DNA from 4 places in the Pseudoalteromonas sp. BZB3 genome. Region 1 is predicted to be linked to each of the others. Evidence: predicted binding sites of a transcription regulator. Region 1 holds the regulator's gene; each other region holds the start of a gene.
What was found. Region 1 encodes LexA, which represses DNA repair genes until DNA is damaged. Its sites were predicted from a motif close to TACTGTATNNNNATACAGTA; they were not measured.

Region 1 (4,455 bases):
CGAACTCAGAAGTGAAACGAAACAGCGTCGATGATAGTGTGGGTCTCCCATGTGAAAGTAGAACATTGCCAAGCACCTATTTAGAGAAAGCCCGATTCGAAAGAGTCGGGCTTTTTTGCTTTAAGTCCCTCAACATCAGCTAAACTAGTTTATCTCACCTTGCGCAAAGCAAACGTATTCGCTTCGCTCATTGTCGTTAACACTTTGCACGATATTTACCCTGCGCAAAAGAAGCGCACTCACTGCGTTCACCGTAGCTCGTCTTTTCTTGTTGAATTAGTTTCCATGAAGATAAACCTCGTTTGCCTATTCATCCCTAAAGCTGGGTCCCATCGCGCATCCATGCGCTCATCTCAACGAACTGCGAAGCTACGCTTCGGTCTCATTTCGTCCATGTGAAAGTAGAACATCGCCAGCAAAGCTTACCCCAGGCAATTAAAGAAACCCGTTGCAGCAATGCAGCGGGTTTTTTGCGTTTAGGTGATAAATCGTCCTGCACAGTGATGAGGTGATGCACTGTGATAAAAAGACGAATTAGCGCAAGGTGAAGTGAGCAACTTTCACAGTAGTTACTCTCTTCACTCTGAAACACTTTTCACACGCGTAAATAATTACACCCTCAACATCAGCTAGATTGGTTTATCTCACCTTGCGCGAAAAGAATGTAAGCGCTGCGCGCTTGTCATAAACCTTTCGCACTATAATTGCGCAAAAGAAGCGCACTCACTGCGTTCACAGTCGCTAATTTTGCACTTTATTGCATTAAATCTATCCAAATTTAGTTTGCCATTTTGACACAACTGTATATACTCACAGTATCTTTACCTGTATGGAAAACCAGTTGTATGCGACCACTAACGAAACGACAAGAACAAGTATTTGAACTCATCAAAGTCTTCATCAAAGATACAGGTATGCCTCCTACACGTGTTGAAATTGCTGATGCGCTTGGTTTTAAAAGTGCTAATGCTGCTGAGGAGCATTTAAAAGCCTTAGCTAAGAAAGGGGTGATAGAAATGGTGCCTGGGGCTAGTCGTGGTATTCGATTAGTCGACGATGGCTCGTCTGAAGATACAGGGCTTCCTTTGATTGGTAAAGTTGCTGCAGGAGAGCCCATTTTGGCTCAAGAACATATCGAAAGTCATTATGAGGTTGATCCGAGTTTATTTAAGCCTGCTGCTGATTACTTATTACGTGTAGATGGAATGAGCATGAAAGACATCGGTATTCTTGATGGTGATCTTTTGGCTGTACATAAAGCGCAAGTTGCTCAAAATGGTCAAGTTGTTGTTGCTCGAGTAGACAACGATGTAACAGTTAAAAGGTTAGAACAAAAAGGTAGCAAAGTGCTATTACATGCTGAAAATGAAGAGTTTTCTCCAATCGAGGTTGATCTAGAACACGAACCTTTTGCTATTGAAGGTCTCGCTGTAGGTGTTATAAGAAATTCTAATTGGATGTAACTTCTATATAATTCTAACAATAGGTTAGCTGCTCTCTTTTTCTGTTTCTTTAGTCAGCTAACCATATCTCTTCTTACTTTCCATTTTAATATATCAAATTCTTCTATTTTACTTTCTTGCTAATTGCTTATTTATTGACTAATTGTTAATAGGTCATGTATTGCCTTCGACTTTAGTCGGATCCTATGACGGTCATCCAATAATTCTAACTGCGAACTTCATGCTGAAGTCGATAAATGGGGGCGTCGTATGAGAATAAGTAAATTTGCTTATTTGCTTACTTTTTTGTTGCTTAGTCCACTTTCATTAGCCAATAGTGACTACAACATGAGAAAAGGGGTTACTGATGTAAGTCATAGTGTTTATGAACTACATATGACCATTTTTCTAATCTGTTGTGTAATCGGCTTGATTGTATTTTCAGTGATGTTTTGGGCTTTATTAAAGCACAGAAAATCAAAAGGAGCTGTGGCTGCACAGTTTCATGAAAGTACCAAAGTTGAAATTGTTTGGACTGCTATTCCTTTTCTTATTCTTGTCATCATGGCGATCCCCGCAACTAAGACTTTAATTGCTATGGAGGACACCAGCAAGGCTGACATAACAATCAAGGTCACAGGGTCACAGTGGAAATGGCACTATGAATACCTTGGTCATGACGTTGATTTCTTTTCTGTGTTATCTACGCCTTTATCTCAGGTTAATAATGAGGAAGAAAAAACAGAGACCTATCTATTGGATGTAGATAAACCGCTGGTAATACCTACAAACAAAAAAGTGAGATTTCTAATGACGTCAGATGACGTGATTCATTCATGGTGGGTACCTGATTTTGCAGTTAAGAAAGATGCCAACCCAGGGTTTATCAATGAAGCTTGGACCAAAGTAAATGAAGAAGGTATTTACCGAGGTCAGTGCGCTGAGCTATGTGGTAAAGACCATGGCTTCATGCCTGTAGTTGTTGAAGCTGTCTCACCTGAAAAATTCGAACAATGGTTAACTGAGCAACAATTAGCCAAAACAGAAGCAGCGAAAGAGGCCGAAGCTGTACTATCACAAACTCTAAGTAAAGAAGAGTTAATGACAGAAGGTCAGACAGTTTACATGGGATATTGTGCAGCTTGTCATCAACCTACAGGATTGGGGTTGCCTGGCGTCTTCCCTGGTCTTAAAGATAATGCGGTTGTTAAAGGGGATCTAGATGAGCATATAGATGTGCTGCTAAACGGTCGCCCAGGTACAGCAATGCAGGCATTTGCAAAGCAACTTACAGTAAAACAAATTGCGGCTGTTATAACTTACAAACGCAATAGCTGGGGTAATGATACAGGCGAAGTAATCCAGCCAAGCCAAGTTCAAGCATTCATCGATAAAGCGTCAGGAGAGTAATCATGAGTACTCAGGTTCAAAGTTCAGAACATGCTCATGAAGAGCATCTTACAGGTATAAAGCGTTGGTTGTTTACGACCAATCATAAAGAAATTGGCTCTCTTTATTTAATCTTTTCGTTAGTGATGTTTTTGATCGGTGGAGCTATGGCCATGGTGATCAGAGCTGAGTTATTTCAGCCTGGACTACAGCTAGTTGATCCACACTTTTTTAATCAAATGACCACTGTGCATGGTTTGATCATGGTGTTTGGCGCTGTTATGCCTGCCTTTACAGGCCTCGCTAATTGGATGATCCCCATGATGATAGGCGCACCAGATATGGCGCTGCCTAGAATGAATAACTGGAGTTTTTGGATTTTACCTTTTGCATTTGCAATCTTACTTGCTTCACTGTTTATGGAAGGAGGGGGCCCAGCGTTTGGCTGGACTTTCTATGCACCGTTATCCACAACATATAGTAACGACAATACAGCATTGTTTGTGTTTGCAGTTCATATAATGGGCATCAGTTCAATCATGGGAGCAATTAATGTCATTGTAACCATTGTCAATTTACGCGCCCCTGGCATGACATGGATGAAGTTACCTCTCTTTGTATGGACCTGGTTAATAACCGCCTTTTTATTGATTGCCGTAATGCCTGTATTAGCTGGTGCTGTAACTATGGTACTTACCGATAAATATTTTGGTACCAGCTTCTTTGATGCAGCAGGTGGCGGAGATCCTGTTATGTTCCAGCATATTTTTTGGTTCTTTGGTCATCCTGAAGTTTACATCATGATACTGCCTGCATTTGGCATTATATCGACCATAGTGCCTACTTTTTCCCGGAAAAAGCTATTCGGCTACTCTTCCATGGTATACGCAACCTCTTCTATTGCTTTTTTATCTTTTATCGTATGGGCACACCATATGTTTACCACAGGTATGCCGTTAGCTGGAGAGCTCTTCTTTATGTATGCGACCATGCTGATATCTGTACCTACGGGAGTCAAAGTCTTTAATTGGGTTGCAACTATGTGGCGTGGCTCGATTAGTTTTGAGATCCCTATGATGTTTTCCATTGCGTTTATCGTGCTCTTTACGTTGGGGGGCTTCTCGGGGTTGATGCTTGCGATCACTCCAGCAGACTTCCAGTACCATGATACTTATTTTGTTGTGGCGCACTTCCATTACGTACTTGTAACAGGTGCTGTATTTTCCATTATGGCGGCTGTTTATTATTGGTTACCTAAATGGACTGGCAACATGTACTGTATAACCACAGCGAAGTGGCATTTTTGGATGTCATTAATTAGCGTCAACATTTTATTTTTCCCAATGCACTTTGTAGGCCTTGCGGGTATGCCAAGACGCATACCTGATTACGCGCTTCAGTTTGCTGATTTCAATGCCATCATTAGCATTGGTGGTTTTGCCTTTGGCCTTTCTCAGCTCATTTTTGTGTGGTGTGTGTTCAAATGTGCACGGGGTGGTGAATCGGTGCCAGCTAAAGTGTGGGATGGTGCAGAAGGGCTAGAGTGGGAGGTACCTTCCCCAGCACCTTTACATACATTCAGTACTCCTCCTAAGGTGAAGTAGTATGCATGCGGCACTCGTTA
Region 2 (4,455 bases), on a different contig from region 1:
CAACTCAATTTAGAAAAGCTTAATAAAAAATATAATAATTTCTATAACGCCATTGCAATAGAGCATAAAAAAGAGCCTTACGACTTACTTATTGCACAAATAGACCCTCTCTTTTTAATGATGCTTGATGATTTAGAGCAGTTACATGTATTTGCTCAGAATAAAGCGATAGAGTTCAAAAATGCTGCCCACCAAGACTACTTCGAGTCAATTGCCATCTTAGTTTTTATTATTATTTATGTATGTTTACTCGTTGCATATATTTACTTTTTAAATATTTCTCATGTTAAAAGAGCACTTAAGAGCCTTGAACTTCATTACAAGTGGCGTAAGAACATACTCAATTCAACACCTGATGCAATATTGATCATCTCTGAAAACGGAAAAATAATTGACTGTAATGAGCAAGCTACTCTGTTATTTGGATATACATCAGATGAACTAAAGCAGTTAGAAGTTGAAGCGCTCATTCCTCAAAAGCTCAGAAGGATTCATAAAGAACATAGAAAAGTACATTTAAAGTCTTCATTTATAAGGCCTATGAGTAATCTAGATGGGCTAAAAGTTTTGTTAAGAACAGGAAAGGAATTAGATGTCGCAATCAGCTTAAATGAAACTGAAATTAATAATAAAAAGGTTTATATCTCTGCGATACGTGATATTACTCGAGAAGTAAAAATAAGAGATGAGATTGAGTACCAAACCAATTTTGATGTGTTAACTGGGCTTGCTAATCGAAATATGTGCGAGAAACGGTTTGAACAGTTAGTTTCAAAAGGTAACGATCAGAACAGTAACCTAGATATCGCTTTGTTTTTCATTGATCTTGATGACTTTAAAAAGGTTAATGATACTTTAGGGCATGACACTGGAGATAAATTGCTTTGTCAAGTTGCAGAGAGGCTGAGTGGTACCGCAGAAAAGCATGGTCTTGTTGGTCGACTAGGGGGAGATGAGTTTATTCTCATTTTAGAGGTTGATAATGATGAAGATAGTGTTAAAAATTTAGCATTTGAAATAGTTAGCGATTTTAAGCGAACATTCTTCATAGATGCGAGTACTTTAAAAATCTCCTGCTCTATTGGTGTTGCCCTGTATCCATGTGATGGAAAGACATATTCTGAGATCCTCAGAAAAGCGGATGCGGCTATGTATCATGCTAAGTCGTTAGGCAAAAACCAGTTTACCTATTATTTTGATTCTCTAACGGTTGGCTTATCAAAATACTTCAAAATAGAAGAAGCCTTTCTTACTGCAAATATAGAGCAAGAGTTTTATATGGTTTTTCAACCGCAAATTGACTTCAGTAATAATGAAGTTATCGGTGCAGAGGCGCTTATTCGTTGGGAAAAAAGAGCGAATGAATTAATACCACCTCAAGAATTTATACCTGTAGCTGAAAATAATGGAAAAATCTTAGAGTTGGGTGAGTTTATTATTCGCGAGTCGTTAAATTTTGCTTTGATGGCTATTAATTTAACTGGAAATAAAAATTTTAAAATATCTATCAATGTATCACCTAAGCAATTGATGGATCACTCTTTACTTGAAAAGCTTATTGAGCATATTGATGATAGAGGATTATCAGCGAGTAATTTAGCGCTTGAGATTACCGAAGGGGTTTTACTTGATAGCTCTTCAAGTACGATTGAAATATTAGAAAAAATTGCTAATGCAAATATTATTCTATCCATGGATGACTTTGGAACAGGTTACTCTTCACTCAGCTACTTAAGAAAGTTTCCGTTTAAGCACGTTAAATTAGATAAGTCTTTTATTGATGACTTGGCAGTTAGTGATAACGCCGAAGCTTTAATCCGATCTTCTATCATGATGGCCCATGCCCTTGATTTAAAAGTAGTCGCAGAAGGTGTAGAAACTAAAGAGCAGTCAGATATATTGGCGTCATTTGGTTGTGATTATGCTCAAGGTTATTATTACAGTAAACCATTGAAAAAAAATGAGTTTAAAACACTTATCCGTGATGCAGATAAATATATATCCAAGATTGAAGATGCAAAAAATAAAAGGCAAAGAAATTAAGGCACAAAAAAAGCAGACACTGTCTGCTTTTTTAAGAGTAATTTAATTAAAAAATTAAAGTACTACGATGTTTTCAGCTTGAGGACCTTTTTGACCTTGAGTTACAGTGAACTCAACTTTTTGGCCTTCAACTAGAGTTTTGAAACCATCGCCAGAAATTGCACTGAAGTGAGCAAATACGTCTGCGCCAGACTCTTGAGCGATGAAACCAAAACCTTTAGATTCGTTGAACCACTTAACTGTACCAGTTACTTTAGACATAATCATATCCTAAAAAAAATATTGTAAAAATGTGCCCGAAGGCGGTATTGCTTGGAAAATAAAACTTGAACTTAAAGCTTCAGGACGAGTATTACGAGTAGTACAACGAAATGTAGATTTTAAATTTAGACTTTCTTTCTAGCTGATGCGCACTTTATAGGCAATGGTTGAGTAAGTCCAGTGATTTCTTAAAAATTTTTCTTGAGTGAATGGTAACTAGACAGTAACTGGACAGCTCAAAACATCTGAAATATGATAACTGTATTGATATACAGTTGTTGTTTGTTATGAAAGCCCTACCTGAAAAGTATTACTTGTCACATTTCAATGAATTAATGAACTTCTTGCGCTCGACAAGTATGCATCTATTCACTGATAAACAACGGCAGCAATTAGAAAAGTTGTCTGTATTAAATGAATCAGCGCTGTGTTTGTTATTGCGTATCGTAAATAGAAAAAGTGAGTTTGTTTTTAAAGATCACTTAAACTATGACGAAATAACAGATGTTGAGCGGGCTCTCAGTGAGCTACTTGACGCTGAGCTAGTTAAGTTTGCAACTCATAAACCACCTCATGATTTAATTAAAGAGCTGAAAAAGCAAGATCTTCAGCAAGTATGTATTAATTCAAATCTCGAAAATACGCCCGTTAAATCAGCTAAAAAACAAGCTTGGCTAGAGGCGGTCTTGCAGCAAGTGCAGCATATAAATGTGCAGCAGTGCTCGGTGTTTAATCGTTATGTATATTCTGATTTTAAGCCGACTTTTGAGCTTTGCTTATTTGTTTATTTTGGCAAATTAGGCGGCACACTTTCGCAGTTTTCCATGCGTGATCTCGGTGTTTTAAATGTACATGAAAAAGTGAATACTCAAATAAACGCTCATTTTGACGAGCAAGAAGAAACGCAAACCGCTTTTTATTTTTCTAAATTACTTCAATCTTTAAAAACATTGAGTGATGATGAAAAACTGACATTGGCACACACCCTTGCAAGTTCTGATGTTCTTCAACCAACAGGTTTTCAAGCCGAATCTAAATACAACACGCTGACTTATAAACTCGCTGTGTTTTGTCTGCCTGAGCATACTCAGCTTGCCACACAGCTAATGATGCTTAGCGGTCATGTCAGTGCGCAAGAAAAGTTAGTAAGAACTTTATATGCTCAAGGTGACATAGAGGCTTGTAAGCAAAAGCTTGACGATATTATCGAACACTCAGCGGATGAGGGCTTATTAATTTTTGCCGAGGACTTTTCAAGAAGAAAGTTTGGCGCTGAGCGCACTTCAATTTTAACAAATATGCTCAGAAGTGCAGGGGAGGCAATTCCGTTAGATGAAGCATTTGTTGGCTCGCCAGAGCAGGGGCTGATAGATAACTTTGCCCGCCAAGGGATCACCGCGATTCACTGCGAGAATGCTATCTGGCGTGCACTATTTTGTTTAACATTTTGGGCCGAGCTATATGAACATGAACTCAGTGGATTAGGTAATGAATTTTCTCGACTACCTAAACCCATAAAAGAAAATATTTTTTACGACATATTTGAAGCAAATATTGAAAAGCGTTTAGCTAGTTTTTCGAGTAATCATGACTTATACACTTGGTTGCTAAAACAAACTACAGCCCATTATGGCAAGCCTAACGGCTTTATTGCTTGGTATGAGAGTCTGTTTGATGAGCTTTCATTATTAATAAAGCATGCACCCATTGAGGCGCTTTGTGCGCATCTTCGAGCCATGGCGAAAAATTATAAAGGGCTAAAGGACGGCTACCCAGATCTTATTTGTGTTAAGAATACAGAGCTTTTTTGTGTCGAAGTCAAAGCACCGGGTGACAGTTTAAGACGCAATCAACTGGTGACTATGAACCAGTTATTAAAAGCAGGCTTTGATGTCTCAATTAAAAAAGTCGAATGGCAAATTGATCCCGCTCAGCCTTATGTGATTATTGACGTAGAAACCACAGGAGGTAAAAAAGAATACGAGCGCATTACCGAAGTGGCGATGGTTAAAGTCATTGGTGAAGAGATTGTTGAACATTGGAGTTCATTAGTTAATCCGAACAAGCACATTCCAAAATACATTACTGAATTAACAGGCATTGATAATCAAATGGTTCGCGATGCGCCTGAGTTTGTTGATATTGCTGAAC
Region 3 (4,455 bases), on a different contig from region 1:
CTAGCCGTCTTAACATCTGGCTTGCTTGTGGAATTTTACTTGCTGGATTATTTATTAGTTCATCAACAGACTAATAATAAATTCATAGGCAATAAAATGACGAAGTATCATGACAACACCAATTGCATCCATAGCCCAGTCCATTTTGACGACCCACATGGCGCGTTAACCGCGCCACTTTATCAAACCTCAACGTTTCAGTTTAAAGATGCTGCTCAAGGTGCGGCACGTTTTGCGGGGGAAGAAGTGGGTTACATTTATACCCGCTTGGGCAACCCAACCACCCGTGAACTTGAACAAAAGCTTGCTCAGCTCGAGGAAATGGAAGATGCTGCTGCAACCGCAACGGGTATGGGGGCGGTATCAGCATCAGTGCTGAGCTTTTTAGAGCAAGGCGATCATTTAATTGCATCTAGCGCATTATATGGTTGTAGTTTTGCGCTTTTTTCTCACATGCTGCCTAAATGGGGCATTGAAGTGTCATTTGTAGATATGACCAACGAAGCGGAGCTGTATGCAGCTGTGAAACCAAACACCAAAATGGTGTTTGCTGAAACGCCGATCAACCCAAATATGACGGTGATTGATTTAGCTATGCTAGGTCAGTTTGCTAAAAAGCACAGTTTGATCAGTGTGGTTGATAACACCTTTATGACACCGCTACTACAAAAGCCAAAACATTTCGGCATAGATATTGTGATCCACAGTGCAACTAAATATCTCAATGGTCATGGTGATGTCGTCGCAGGTGCAGTATGTGGTACGCAAGAACACATAGAGCTTATAAAACTTACGGTATTGAAAGATATTGGTGCGACCATCAGTCCGCATGATGCTTGGTTGATAAATCGAGGTCTCAAAACACTGGCTGTACGTGTTGAAAGGCACTGCCAAAGTGCACAAAAAGTCGCTGAGTTCTTAAATACGCACTCTAAAGTGAGTGAAGTGTATTACCCTGGTTTACCTTCTCATCCAGGTTATAAATTCTTGGGTGAGCAGATGAAAGGGGCTGGTGGCGTTATTGCTTTTGAGATCGATGGCACCCTAGAGCAAGGTGAACGTTTTATTAATGCGACTGAACTTTGTACGTTAGCGGTGAGCTTAGGCGATCCAGAAACACTTATTCAGCATCCAGCCTCAATGACACACTCGCCGTATACCAAAGAAGAACGTGAAGCAGCGGGCATTTCTGATGGTTTGATCCGAATTTCTGTTGGTTTAGAAGATGTTAACGACATCATTGCTGACCTAGAGCAGGCATTTAAGCAAATTTAGTGTAATTTTAAGTTTACGAGGGGGCTTTATTGCCCCTTTTTTATAGGTGCTGTTTTTTTTGGTGTACAGTTGTGTAAATAAAAGGTTCCAAAAAATCAAGTTTTCAGGATTGCTTGAAACATCTCATCTATTAATCTTTTGCTTACTTTTCCCTAGTATCAAGTCAACAAGTTGAAGCGCTCAAGCTGGGGCAAGAGCGAACTAACAGCGAAGGTTATTATGGCTAAAGCAAGTAAATATGTATCAAAGCAACCTGATGCAAATGGCATCATCGCTTGGACCGAAGAAGAAAATAAAATATGGTCTGAGTTGGTTGCACGACAATTAAAGTGCATTGAAGGCAAAGCATGTAACGAGTACATGGAAGGCCTTGAGAAAATAAATTTACCGCACGACCGTATTCCTCAGCTTCATGAGTTAAACGAAGCATTAGGTCGTGAAACAGGCTGGCAAGTAGAACCTGTACCTGCACTGATTGATTTTGATGAATTCTTCAGACTATTGGCGAACAAAAAGTTCCCGGTAGCAACCTTTATTCGCTCTCGTGAAGAGTTTGATTATCTGCAAGAGCCAGATATCTTCCATGAGATTTTTGGTCACTGCGCCATGCTAACTAACCCTGCATTTGCAGAGTTTACGCATAAATATGGTCAACTAGGCTATGCCGCTGAGAAGAAAGACCGTGTATATCTAGCACGCTTGTATTGGTTCACGGTTGAGTTTGGTTTAATGCAGACGAAAGACGGCTTACGTGTTTATGGTGGTGGTGTACTTTCAAGCCCGGGAGAAACGCAATATGTTTACTCAGGCACGCCAGAAATCAACAAATTAGAAGTGCTAGACGTATTACGTACGCCATATCGCATTGATATTATGCAGCCGTTGTACTACACAATTAATTCAATTAATGACTTATTCGATATCTCGCAAATGGATATCATGGCGTTAGTACAAGAAGCGAAAGAATTAGGCTTATTTGAGCCAAAGTTTCCCCCTAAAGAAAAATTAGCAAGTTAAGGATTTTGTAATGTCTGATTTAAGTGCACAAAAATGTGAAGCGTGTCGTGCGGATGCGCCTAAAGTGTCAGATGAAGAGTTAGCAGTATTAATTAAGCAGATCCCTGATTGGGTTCCTGAAGTGCGTGATGGCATCATGCAACTTGAGCGTGTATTCAAGTTCAAAAACTTCAAGCAGGCATTAGAGTTCACTAATAAAGTGGGCGACATGGCTGAAGAAGAAGGTCACCACCCAGGTCTTCTAACAGAGTGGGGCAAGGTGACAATCACTTGGTGGAGCCACTCTATTAAAGGTCTGCATAAGAACGATTTTGTATGTGCAGCGAAAACAGACGACGTTTTCAACGCTCTATAAGACTTCAACATATCATTTAACCAAAGCGCCTTTTATGGGCGCTTTTTTTATGGCTGAAACTTAAACTCTGGCACTTAGCGCGCCATTGCTCTATCATAACTGTTAATTTATACAGTATATAAATCTAACAATGAAACTCTATATCGCTGAAAAACCGTCATTAGGCAGAGCCATTGCCAATGCGTTACCTAAACCTCATAAGAATAACGGTGGCTTTATTGAAGCGGCGAACGGCGATATTGTTACTTGGTGTATAGGCCATTTATTAGAGCAGGCTGAGCCTGAGGCGTACGACCCTAAATTTAAAAAATGGGCGATTGCCGATCTGCCAATCGTGCCTGAACAATGGCAGCTAGTAGCAAAAAGTAAAACTAAAAAGCAGTTTAATACCGTTAAAAAGTTAATTAAGTCGGCTAAAACCATTGTCAACGCGGGTGATCCAGACCGAGAAGGGCAGCTTTTAATCGACGAAATGATTAATTTTTGCGGCGCCACTAAAACACAAAAAGAGCAAACTCTTCGTTGTCTGATAAGCGATTTAAATCCATCAGCAGTCAAACAGGCCATCAATAACCTCAAACCTAACCTCGACTTTTTATCGCTGTCGGTTTCAGCGCTGTCTCGCGCTCGTGCCGATTGGCTTTATGGTATTAATATGACACGCATGAGTACCATCAAAGGGCAGCAAGCGGGTTATCAAGGCGTGTTATCTATTGGTCGAGTGCAGACGCCGGTATTGGGCTTGGTTGTATACCGTGATTGGGAAATTGCTAATTTTGTTTCAAAGCCGTTTTATGAAGTCGAAGCGCAGTTAAACACCCAAGCAGGTGCGAGCTACATAGGTAAATGGCAACCAAGCGAAGCCTGTCAGCCTTATATGGATGAAGAAGGTCGCGTGCTGGTCAAAGGCTTAGCTGAAAATGTGGCGAGCAGAGTTAAAAACCAATCGGGTGAAGTGAGCAAGGATAAAAGCACCCAAAGTAAAAAGTCGCGCCCCTTGCCACATAGTTTATCGACACTACAAATAGAAGCAGCAAAAGTATTTGGCATGAACGCCCAGTTGGTACTTGATACCTGTCAGAGTTTGTATGAAAGGCATAAGCTGATCACTTATCCCAGATCAGATTGCCGTTACTTACCAAAAGAGCATTACAAAGAGCGCAGCTCAGTAGTGGGGGCCATTGATGCCATTAGCGATAAACTAAGTGCTTTTACAGACAAAGCGAATTTAGAGATAAAATCATCAGCTTGGAACGATAGCAAAGTCGGTGCGCACCATGCGATTATTCCGACCTCAAAAAAGTCGAGCGGCGCGCTGAATCAAAATGAGCAAAATGTTTATTACTTGATTGCAAGACACTACTTAGCGCAATTTTTTGAGCCAAGCGTTTACGCTGAGCGAGAGATTCATACACTCATTCAAGGTGGGCTATTTACTTCTAAATTTAAAAGCCTGGTTGATAAGGGCTGGGAAGTCTTGTTCAACAAGCAAGAAAAAGGAGAGGCTGAGCTTGCTCAATTGCCAATACTGAAAAAAGGTGAGCAAGTGCAGTGTGTTGATGCACAGGTTATTGAAAAGCATACGTCGCCGCCAAAGCACTTCACCGATGCAACATTACTCGCTGCCATGACGGGAATAGCCCGATATGTGACCGACCCAGAAATTAAAAAAATATTGAAAGAGACCGACGGCATCGGTACAGAAGCGACCCGTGCGGGGATCATTGAACTACTCTTTAAAAGACAATATTTACAACGTAAAGGCAAAGCCATTCACTCTACCGAAATCGGGCAAAGCGTGATAAAAG
Region 4 (4,455 bases), on a different contig from region 1:
TTATAAAGCCGATTTTACACTTGTAGATATGGACTCGCCTTGGACTGTATCTAAAGACAATATCTTATATAAATGTGGTTGGAGTCCAGTTGAAGGCCAAACTTTTAAAGCGCAAGTGAAACAAACTTATGTGAACGGCCATAAGGTATTTGATAACGGCGAATTTGATACCAGTAAAAAAGGGGAACAACTAGAACTCCTGCCATGGGAAGAGCGCATTTACGTAAAAAATGCTTAAGGTATTCGTTTTTTAAAAACCTAACTATTGCCGCCAAAGCTGATATTAGCCTTGGCGGTATTTTTTGCTTCACGCCACTCACCTGTTTAAACTGACCAAAGCCAAATCACATTTAAAATAATATGAAATTTTACCTGGATGTTCACTTATTCGGCGCACTAGCCCTAACAAAAAATAAAGGTAAACCCAATAAAAGAGAGTACAGAAAATGCTTTAACAGCGGCTATTCTCTCACTCTAGAAGACAATAGTTTTACCCGCCTATTTTTAAATTTTGCTGACGGCTTTCATGCTTTTAATGCCAATCCTCTTAATTAAGCGATCTATTTTTAGGCAAGGAAAACTGGTCGATAGCACCGCTGACGCGTCCTGCTTTCGCTGAGGTACCTACATCCATGTAGGCAAGGCTAAAATTTTGCTATTTAGTTGTTCTAAATAAGAAATTTTTAACGAAGCTAACGTCAGTTTTAGTCCCTAAAATTGATTGAGTATTATTGAGGATTGGTATAACTCATACACTAGTGGCATTTTTTCCGCGAACACACTTTTTATTTTGATGAAGACACAAGAGTGGAAGACATAGAAGCAATTTTCGGAAAAGCAGTAGATGGCTTTAAAGATGCCATAGAGATCAGCCGCACATTTATTGTTAGCGGTCTAGAAATAGAGTTTAGTTGGTACCACGACAACAAGGGTACAGCTTTAACCTACATGATAATTCAACACGACAACGGTTTTTATCATAGTAGCTGCAGCTAACTAGAAAATAAGTGCATTTGGTTATGGCTTGTTTCTTTAGCCGATAACCCCACCTGAATGCCAATCAATCGAACGGCTTTGTGACCTTGATTCCGTTTAAGTAAATCCGTTAATAATTGACAAAATAAAGCACTGTCTAACTTATCAAACTGGCATTCTTTACTAACAAGTTGAAAGTCGAAATATTTCACTTTAACTCCCAATTTTATGATGTGTTGCTCGTCTAGATATTTGCTGGCTCGATTTTTAAGCTCGGGTAATAATTGTTTGATAATACGCATTTTCAATACATCAATATCAGCGGTGTCTTTTTCAAAAGTGGTTTCAACTCCCACTGACTTACGCACCCTGTCAGTTTCAACGCGGCGCTCATCAATACCATGACAACGACGCCATAACATATCGCCTAGTTTGCCGAACTTTTGTTTTAATAATGTTTCATCGGCATTTTTGATATCTCGACCAAACTCAAAACCATGGGCAAGCAATTTTTGCATTGTCACTTTACCTACACCGGGAATTTTTTTAAGTGGTAGACCTTCAATAAATGCATCCACTTTATCAGGGGTGATCACAAATTGTCCGTTTGGTTTATTTTCATCGCTGGCAATTTTCGCCAAGAACTTTATCGGCGCCACCCCAGCTGAGGCCGTTAAACCCGTTTCTCTAAAGATATCATCACGAATCTGTTGTGCAATTAAAGTCGCGCTACCTTTGTATTGAGTGCAATCCGTCACATCTAGGTAAGCTTCATCTAAAGACAAAGGTTCAATTAAATCGGTATAACGGGCAAAAATGGCTCTGATCTGCTGCGAGATTTCTTTATAGAGTGACATTCTCCCCGGCACGATGCGTAAATGCGGGCACAGCTTTTTTGCCTGATAATTAGACATAGCAGCTCGCACTCCGTATTCACGAGCAATATAGTTTGATGTCGCCAAAACCCCACGGTTGCTATTGCCGCCAATCGCCATTGGCACTTTAGCCAACTCGGGGTTGTCGCGCATTTCTACCGCGGCATAAAAGCAATCCATGTCTATGTGGATAAATTTGTTATATTTCGCCATTAGATTTACAACAGACCGCTCAAGCAAAAACACTGTATATACATACATTATCGTCATATAAATTAGAATGTCTATCTTATTTACAATCTAAAGCATATTTCCTTCTAAGTGCTTTATTTTTATAGAATTCAGATAGGTAGCACTTAAAGTTCTGAACTTTCATATTCCTAACCTTTTAAGTTAAAACAACCAATTAGAAATCTCTTTGTTTACTTTTCTCTTTTCTTTTTTGAGTGAATGACCACCACCAGGATAAATAACTAACTTGTGCTTTCTGTTTAGACTCGCCAATTTACTTGCCATATTTGACGCATTTTTTACATCTACTCGCTTATCTGCATCGCCATGTAGCAATAAGATTTCTACTCTTTCATTTATCTCATCAACCCAATTGATTGCTGAGCGAGCATGCAGTGCAACATTTGGCGATTCAGAATAATTAGGGATCCGCGCTTCATAAACTGCCTTAAACCCTAGTCGCTCCCTCATGCTAAGCGCTAAGTCCGACATGCCTGCTTGTATTACCAATTTTTTAATATCATCTCTTTGCTTAGCAACAAGATAGCTCATCATGCCGCCGCGGCTAACGCCTATCATATTGATGTCGTCTTTTTTTACGCTTGCTAAGCTTTTGCCGATTTCAATTAAAGCGTGTACATCTTTCACATCTGCCCCACCAAATTCATCCTTTGCTCTGTATTGGCTTCCCATCACTATTGCCCCCTCTTTCAGTAAGGGCATATGCGACAACATGCTTAAAATGGTTGATTTACCATACTCACCGTTTCCACCACGATTATGAATCACTAAAGGTAAAACCTCGTTATTGTCCTTTTCGGTGACAAGATAACCATCGACGACGGCTCCTTCAGACTGATATTGAATTAAATAACAATCAATATTGCGCTTAAACTTTTCATAAAAACCGGCTTTAAATCGTTCTTTAAATATCTCGTCTGTTAAGCTACTAAAGGCTTTACCACCAGACGCTTTGAATTCATTTACGCTATATGAAACAAAACCATCATAGGTTGCACGTTCATGGGCAAAACAAGACTCAACGTGTAAAACATCATCCGCCTTGTATAGTTGAGACTCTATTGATGGAAGCTGTTCACCTGAGCTAAAAGGATTTAACAAGCTAAGTAATAACATTGATTTAATAAACATTTTTCAGTTCCTAAAAGGTTACTTAATTAGCAAACATGGTATATTTACCGTTCAAAAGGGGGTGTAGTAATCTACGAAAGCATTAAAAGACTCGTTAAACACCCCATCTAGACTCGATAAAAGAATAATAATGAAAAAAAGGATACACATTTTTCACTCAAAGCTTGCGCTAGTCATTCATTGCGCAGTGGTCTTGCTATTACTGCTCGCTTCGCTGTTTGTTAGTTCGGCAACCACAGGCCAACACATTCCGCCTAAGTTCTTTTTCCAAGGGGTATGGCTTGGGTTTGCCATTAACCTAGGCGTTTTTTATTTAACTTATTTCGCTCTGGTGTTTTTTGCGGGCCAACCTTATTTACAAAAGGTCGGGGTTATCCTGCTATTAATGGTGTTAGCGGTTTGCATTAGTACATGGGGTGATTTAAACCGCTTAGCAACCACAAGTGGATTGCTTGAGTATCAGCATCACAGTTACTTTTTATTGGTTAACTCATTCGTTAAAACGGTTTTTTCATTCAGCGCAATATTTACCTATTCAATCATTAACCTAATTAAACAAAGGCAGCACTTTAATAAAATTAAACTCAATACTCTGCAAACAGAGTTAGAACTGCTTAAAAGCCAAACCAACCCTCACTTTTTATTTAACACATTGAACGCCTTATATAGTAAAGCTTATGTAAGTCATCAGCATGAGCTTGCTGAGCACATTGGGCAATTATCGTCGCTGATGCAATACACCATATCCCAGTCGAATAAATCATTTGTTAAATTAGAAGACGAAATAGACCATATCGAAGCGTATTTAGGGCTACAAAAATTAAGGCTTGGCGAACACGCCAATATTAGATTTGAGTACGCACCCATTTCAAATCACCAGCAGATCCCCCCCATGCTACTAAACCCTTTAGTAGAAAACGCCTGTAAATATGGGCTGTTAAATGACCCTAATAGTTTTGTAGAGATCAAACTCAACATTGAAGCCGAAAAAATGGTCATTGCTGTGAGCAATTCCAATTTGAGTGTTCTTGTAAAGCAAAGTAGCGCCTATCATGCCAGTGGCTCTGGGCTAAATAACCTATTAAAAAGACTAACTATTCTATTTGATGATAACTTCTCTTATGAAGTGAACAATCAGCCTGACACATACACTGTAAGGTTAACTATTCCATGCAATTAAATGTAGTTTTACTTGACGATGAGCATCATGTTATTGAGTTAC

Region 2: ABMY35_RS09000 (exonuclease domain-containing protein) is a predicted target of LexA. The motif match lies at 2,562-2,581, and genes of this name have one in related genera.
Region 3: ABMY35_RS07580 (DNA topoisomerase III) is a predicted target of LexA. The motif match lies at 2,745-2,764, and genes of this name have one in related genera.
Region 4: dinB (DNA polymerase IV) is a predicted target of LexA. The motif match lies at 2,094-2,113, and genes of this name have one in related genera.

The regions. Positions count from the first base shown of each region.
Region 1 is NZ_JBECOS010000003.1:169,498-173,952, reverse strand. Features, by position in the region: gene lexA (transcriptional repressor LexA) at 846-1,463, shown strand; gene coxB (cytochrome c oxidase subunit II) at 1,713-2,852, shown strand; gene ctaD (cytochrome c oxidase subunit I) at 2,855-4,435, shown strand; gene ABMY35_RS04170 (cytochrome c oxidase assembly protein) at 4,437-4,455, shown strand, end outside.
Region 2 is NZ_JBECOS010000009.1:175,070-179,524, forward strand. Features, by position in the region: gene ABMY35_RS08990 (EAL domain-containing protein) at 1-2,043, shown strand, start outside; gene ABMY35_RS08995 (cold-shock protein) at 2,098-2,304, opposite strand; gene ABMY35_RS09000 (exonuclease domain-containing protein) at 2,592-4,455, shown strand, end outside.
Region 3 is NZ_JBECOS010000008.1:373,602-378,056, forward strand. Features, by position in the region: gene ABMY35_RS07565 (aminotransferase class I/II-fold pyridoxal phosphate-dependent enzyme) at 97-1,275, shown strand; gene phhA (phenylalanine 4-monooxygenase) at 1,495-2,292, shown strand; gene ABMY35_RS07575 (4a-hydroxytetrahydrobiopterin dehydratase) at 2,303-2,647, shown strand; gene ABMY35_RS07580 (DNA topoisomerase III) at 2,778-4,455, shown strand, end outside.
Region 4 is NZ_JBECOS010000010.1:427,326-431,780, forward strand. Features, by position in the region: gene ABMY35_RS12285 (dihydroorotase) at 1-238, shown strand, start outside; gene ABMY35_RS12290 (hypothetical protein) at 808-996, shown strand; gene dinB (DNA polymerase IV) at 993-2,063, opposite strand; gene ABMY35_RS12300 (prolyl oligopeptidase family serine peptidase) at 2,244-3,233, opposite strand; gene ABMY35_RS12305 (histidine kinase) at 3,364-4,413, shown strand; gene ABMY35_RS12310 (LytTR family DNA-binding domain-containing protein) at 4,404-4,455, shown strand, end outside.